DNA from 2 places in the Psychrobacillus sp. FSL H8-0483 genome. Region 2 is predicted to be linked to the other one. Evidence: riboswitches for the same ligand, from Rfam matches in the RefSeq annotation. Region 2 holds a riboswitch; the other holds the start of a gene.
What was found. A riboswitch is a leader RNA that binds a small molecule or an ion and turns the genes downstream of it on or off. The one in region 2 is predicted to bind FMN.

Region 1: it holds a riboswitch for FMN, as region 2 does, so the genes downstream of both, MHB48_RS07335 (ECF transporter S component) here and ribE (riboflavin synthase) in region 2, are expected to answer to the same signal.

The regions. Positions count from the first base shown of each region.
Region 1 covers NZ_CP152052.1:1,572,839-1,576,267, reverse strand. Annotated here, with positions in the region: gene MHB48_RS07345 (helix-turn-helix domain-containing protein) at 1-583, opposite strand, end outside; gene MHB48_RS07340 (ferredoxin) at 695-943, shown strand; gene MHB48_RS07335 (ECF transporter S component) at 1,307-1,900, opposite strand; FMN riboswitch at 2,055-2,186, opposite strand; gene MHB48_RS07330 (hypothetical protein) at 2,383-3,429, opposite strand, start outside.
Region 2 covers NZ_CP152052.1:2,126,298-2,129,726, reverse strand. Annotated here, with positions in the region: gene MHB48_RS10180 (phosphotransferase) at 1-225, opposite strand, end outside; FMN riboswitch at 726-857, shown strand; FMN riboswitch at 1,002-1,133, shown strand; gene ribE (riboflavin synthase) at 1,365-2,003, shown strand; partial or broken gene ribB (3,4-dihydroxy-2-butanone-4-phosphate synthase) at 2,024-2,623, shown strand; gene ribE (6,7-dimethyl-8-ribityllumazine synthase) at 2,719-3,183, shown strand; gene MHB48_RS10160 (ABC transporter permease subunit) at 3,381-3,429, shown strand, end outside.

The DNA of each region.
Region 1 (3,429 bases), 550 kb from region 2:
TCAAGCCGCTTTCTTTATATCCACTTAGTCGATACACAAACAAGGTGCGATGTATTTCTAATAATTTTGGATTTTCGAGAAGTAGCATAAGTTGATTCTTAAATTGGGAACCATAAGTCGAGGATTGGAAATTTCTCTTTAATAAAAATCCCCTCACAAAATGATGTATAGCGTTATCTTTTTGGTTTGGTATAAATCTTTTCTCATTTGCCTGGAAATGGGATAATGTTTGTACGGTAAGATCCAATCTCCTCCAGAAAATATGTTCATTACCCCTTAAGTCCCATCCATTGTAAAGATTTTCTCTCATCGACTTGATTTGCCCAAGTCCTTGTTCGGTAATAAAAATAAACGCTTCTTTCACTTCTATAAGATTTTTGGAGAGAAGTGTTGAAATTTCGACATTATATTCTTCTTTAGATAGTTTAGGATAAAGAGAGAAAAAAGGATGAAGGTCAAAATAAGTAACATCTTGTATCGTCTGTCCTGATTTCTTTCCTTTTAATAGATAATATGGTGCCATGGAAGACCGTTCTCCATTAAATTTATGTATGATTACAAGTAAAAGTTTTTGAAAATACAATTGAAATACCTCACATTTATAAAGTATTTTTGTTGAAAAGTAATGAAAACATCTTTAGAATGAATACGATAGCTAATTCGTGTAAGTAGGTAAAAAGGAGAGAATATAATTATGGCTAAATATACAATAGTAGATAAAGATACATGTATCGCATGCGGAGCTTGTGGAGCAGCTGCACCAGATATCTATGATTATGATGATGAAGGAATTGCTTTCGTCATTTTAGATAATAACATGGGTACGACGGAAGTTCCAGAAGAACTGCTAGAGGACATGGAAGATGCTTTTGAGGGCTGTCCAACAGATTCCATAAAAGTAGCAGACGAATCATTCGAAGGTGACGCTTTAAAATTCGAATAATACAAAACGAAAGGTCGTTTCTCTCCATTAGAGAAACGACCTTTCGACTTGATGACAAAAGTATTTTTTTAAACGGTTATGAATAATAAATAATCCTAAAGAGGTTGCTTTATCAAATTAAAAGTAAAAATAGTGGATATCTAGAAGGAATTGTTTATAAGGCAAGGACCACCACGAAGACTCCTGTGGGAACAGCTTGAGCAGAAGACCCCGCAGGAACACAGTGACGAGGAGGCTGAAGCCAAGCCCACGGAAAGCGAAGTGGTGGTCCTTGCCGAATTTAATATCAACTCTATGCACCCAAAATTGAGTTTGTCTACAGTCTGAAAGGTCGTTTCTCTCCATTAGAGAAACGACCTTTTTTTAATTTACATTAGGAAGTTGAAATGAATGTGTTACTTTATCCAGCAAAGGTTTCATTCGCTTAAATAAAACAATCATAACAATTGTCACTAAAATACCTTTTATTAAGTTAAACGGTAAAATACCGAAAATTATTGTATTGAATAATGCTGTACCTGTTTCCATTGGAAAATTTAAAAAATAGGAATACATTGGTAAGAATACATAATAATTTAAAATACTCATGCCAAAGGCCATCGAAATTGTTCCTGCTCCTAAACCAAACGCAATTCCTTTAGAAGATGTAACTTTACGATAAATTAAATAAACCGGTGTTAAAAATAAAATACTTGTTACGAAGTTAGCCATATGTCCTACTGGCACACCAGTTGGACTACCTGCGAACAGCCAATCTAACACATTTTTCAAAAATGCAACGAGTACTCCTGCTATAGGTCCCATAGTGATTGCAGCAATTAATGCTGGAATATCACTGAAGTCCACTTTCAAATATGCAGGTAAAACAGGTAACGGAAACGCAAGCAGCATTAATACAAAAGAAATACTACTCAACATAGCGATTGCAATAAGCATTCGCGTCTTACTTTTAATCATAAATCCTCTCTCCTTTTGCGATTCACTCCACAAGAAGAAAGGTTCAGATCGTTTGTATAACTCAGAAAATCCCTTAAGCGGTTATTTGCTTAAGGGAGTAAAAGGTACACTTAAATAAGCGTATCCGTATAGAGCATACGAAAAACGACTGCACCTTCACCTTCTCCCATCCAGACTATACTGTCGGCTTTGGAATTTAACCAAATCCTGCCTTAACGGCTCGCGGGCTCAAGAAAAAAATTCTATTACCGCCGATCGGGAATTACACCCTGCCCCGAAGATGAATCAATATTTTGTTGTCCTTCAAGCTATTTATCTTGAATTAATAACATCTTAACAAAATAATGGAGGAGATGCAATAATACTGTTTCATATTTTAGTAGAAGGCTCTGTTAAACGATCATGATGTTATGAACGAAAATCTGTTCGCTTTCCGATGAAAAAAATGCTACCCCTAAGTTATTTAAGGGTAGCATTCTCAGCTATTGTTTTGTTTGCAAGATAAATCCATTAGGACCTAGTGGTTTAGGAAGTGTCTTTGTTAAATCAAATTCCTCCCATTGCTGCTGGACAATATTTTCCAGCTTCACTTCAGTCTCGAAGCTAGCAGCTGTCAAAGCGAATGCTTCTATCATCAGAGTTGCATCTTTTCGATCCAATGTTGTTAAGTCTAGAGGTTCATCAAACTGAATAACAGAAGTCCCATTGTCATCTCTATAGGAATAAGTAACTTCATTTGGAATAACAGGAATGTATAGATCGCTCTCTCGTTTCTTCATTTGATCAAATGCCTCAGAAATTGTTGTAACTTCATTTACATTGGAAGTTAAATACGTTTCACCGTTCAAAGCTACATATTTGTGATAGTAACGTCCATTTACACCTGTTAAAGGGGTAGGTTCATCCAAGGGTCCGAACTGATCCCAAACGCTAGGAGTTCCATCCTCGTTTAATCTAGCTAACCAATCAAAGTCTGCAAAAATTTCATTTATTGAAGTCCAGTAAGGAATGGACGTGCCAGAAGCTGTATCATAGCCATGACCTTCTGGTAAATAATGCTTTAACACATTTTCCTCTGCAACAAAATAACCTTTGTATGGATGATAATCATTAAATCCTAATGCCTCTTCATCAATCATTTCTGCATAGCGTTCATACAACTGTAGACTATTTGGCGTTATACCAGGAAAATCAATAGCTATTTGTTCTTTTGGAATTATAATGGTCACTGGAAGCGAATATGCATTTTCCACTAACGAAAAGTGGAATACCGTTCCTCCATTTAAACTATCTCCATATACAGCTGTTGCGGCAGTATTAAGTGGTATCAACTCTACTGGAGACTCAACAATACTAGCCATTGTCGTCATTTCATTTGCTTGTTCTTGTTCTTGTTCTTTTGATTTACTATCATTGGTCTCTATTGATTTATCTTCCTCTACACTTTCTTCTGTTACATCCATAGAACGCATACTTTCTTCTTTTGAAGATCGGTCAGCCTTACTTTCTTCTTTCATCGTCGTTTCTTC
Region 2 (3,429 bases):
ATAGTGCATGAACTCTAGCTCGGCTTTTATTTGTTCAATGGAATTATCTTGTTCAAAACTAAATCGTAAAAAGTATGGAACTTGATTATGTTCAAAAGCATACACAAAGTTTGAACTTGCGCGCCAAACTTTTAAAGTACCCGCGTCATGTTCCCAAAATTGAATAAGTTTCTGGGCAACAGTGTTGGCAGATAATCCTCTTACCATGATTCCTAAATTCATCATCTTTTATTTTTCCTCCCATTACCTTTGAGAGGAATAAACCCCCATTAAGAGATAAACCCTCTCATCAGCATGTTAATTTGACATTCTCTATTTTTCAAAACGTCACCCCTTCCTAAAATATCGGCTATAGAAAAACAGCCATCTTTTATTTATTCTCCATAAAAAAATTATTACCTTCTGACACATTAAAATAAGTAAAATTCTTCGATAGCTATTCTTGGGTAGACATTGATAGTATTCATTATTTTGATGCTTAGAAAATGAGGATGTCCAGCGTTTTTATGTATTTTATTTTTCAGATGGGAAGGAATTGTAGCTCAAGAAAAATGGCCAATTAATAGAGGGAATAAGCATTCGAATAGATCAAAAAATACGTGAGCTAAACATTCCATTTGAGAGAATTCATGAGAAAAAAATGATTGATTAATAGTTTTTATGCATTTTAATACTTTAGAGATGATTTTTTATCATAAAAGTGCTATATTAAATTTTATAGATGAATAGTCCTTCGGGGTCGGGTGAAATTCCCAATCGACGGTGATGAAGAAATTCTAAGCCCGTGAGCCTTTTTTAAGGCAGGATTTGGTGTAAATCCAAAGCCGACAGTATAGTCTGGATGGGAGAAGGATGTACGAGTAAGCTTATTTCCTTATGGAGAAAAATACACTCCAAAAGGTTTATTTGTCGATGCTTCATACATAATTTCCAGATCCCCCGTAGAGAACATTATCTATGGGGTTTTATTTTTGAGTAAAACCGAACAAAATTTCATATGAGCACTCCTTCGGGGTCGGGTGAAATTTCCAATCGACGGTGATGAAGAAATTCTAAGCCCGTGAGCCTTTTATAAGGCAGGATTTGGTGTAAATCCAAAGCCGACAGTATAGTCTGGATGGGAGAAGGATGTGCGAGCAAGCTTATTTCCTTGTGGAGAAAATACACTTCAAAAGGTTTATTTGTCGATGCTTCCAACATAGATTTCCTAACCACCCCTTAGATTATTCTCTAAGGGGTTTTATTTTTGAGTAAACCCGAATGAATTTCAAGTAGTTCATTCTTTTGAAGTTGGTGAGTTTCAAAACTACTGAATGAAGAAGGAATACTTGAAATCTAATTGAATGCGAAACGAGGTGATGCAAATGTTCACAGGAATTGTAGAAGATTTAGGCAAGGTTAAAGCAATGAAAAGCGGAGCAAATAGCATGCAGTTAACATTAGAATCCAAAAAGATTGTAGAAGACATCCATTTGGGAGACAGTATTGCAGTTAATGGTGTTTGTTTAACCGTTATATCATTTTCGAATAACCTATTCACCGTTGATGTCATGCCAGAAACGGTAAAGGCTACAAATATTCGATCCTTGCAAATAGGACATGTTGTTAATTTGGAACGTGCAATGCCAGCAAATGGACGATTTGGCGGTCATTTTGTTTCGGGCCATGTGGATGGAACGGGTGTAATTTTGAGAAAAAGAAAACTAGAAAACGCGGTATACGTGGATATTGGTGTCAGTAAAGAACTAAGTAAATACTGTATGCTAAAAGGTTCGGTCGCGATTGATGGTATTAGTTTAACTATTTTTGATGTTCAACCTACGCAACTGACTGTTTCACTCATTCCAGTTACATTCAGCGAGACCATTTTAGGGATCAAAAGAGAGCATGATACGGTGAACATTGAAAATGATTTACTTGGCAAGTATGTTATTAACCAACTAGAGCGAAAACAAGAGAATTCATCGATTTCAATGGATTTTTTAAGACAAAACGGATTTTAATAAGAGGCGGTGTTTTACGTATGTTCAATACAATTGAAGAAGCAATTGAAGATTTAAAAAGAGGTAAGATCATTATCGTGGTAGATGATGAGAATCGTGAAAATGAGGGGGATTTTCTGGTACTGGCTGATTCCGCAACCCCAGAAAATATTAACTTTATGGCTACATATGGTCGTGGTTTAATTTGCACGCCTATTACGAAAAAAATAGCGGATCGTCTCGACTTGTATCCGATGGTCGCTCATAATACGGACAATCACCAAACTGCCTTTACGGTAAGTGTGGATTATAAGACGACGGAAACAGGTATTAGTGCATTTGAGCGTTCAGAAACGACTTTACAACTGGTAAATGCAGCATCAGTAAGTACAGATTTTCGCCGTCCTGGTCATGTATTCCCACTTGTTGCAAAGGATAACGGTGTACTTGAAAGGCGAGGTCATACAGAGGCTGCAGTTGATTTTGCAAAAATTTGCGGGGTTCAACCTGCTGGTGTCATTTGCGAAATAATGAGTGAGAACGGTGAAATGGCGAGAGTTCCAGAATTAAAGAAAATTGCTGAATTTCATGGATTGAAGTTTGTGACAATTGAAGCATTGGTTAACTATAGATATGAACAAGAACAAACAACTAAAGCCTAATGCGTCGCTTATTCGAACGACATTTTTTGAAGAATAATAGATGTTAACAAATTAAAACTTAGGAGAGATGAAGAATGGGAAAAGTATTTGAAGCGCAATTAATTGGAACAGATTTAAAAATTGGTGTAGTGGTAGGAAGATTTAATGAGTTTTTAACAGGTAAATTATTGGACGGTGCAATGGATGGTTTGAAACGCCACGGCGTATCCGAAGAAAACATTGATGTTGCATGGGTACCTGGTGTATTTGAAGTACCTTTTATGACGAAAAAAATGGCAGAATCCAAAAAATATGATGCTATTATTGGTTTAGGTACCGTTATTCGCGGCTCTACTACACACTATGATTATGTATGTAACGAAGCAGCAAAAGGTATTGCTAGTGTAGGGTTATCAACTGGTGTTCCTGTTATGTTCGGCATTGTAACGACGGAAACAATTGAACAAGCCATTGAACGCTCTGGTACAAAATCAGGAAACAAAGGCTATGATGCTGCGGTATCTGCAATTGAAATGGCGAATTTGAATAAGTTATTCTAATAATAAAGTAAATAAGTTTGTATACGTTTATGGACAGGCTGAAATTAGCCTGTCTTTTTTTCGACCAATAATAATGGCTTGGAGACCCCCAATTCACTCCACACTAATTTTCGAATCTACTAAAAATTCTATATTTTTCATGAATTACTATGTTATGATAATTTCATCTTAATTTTTAGATAGTAGGGGGATTTTTTGTGAAAGGATTTTTGAATTGGGTGCTTCAATTAGTTGTCGCATTCGTCG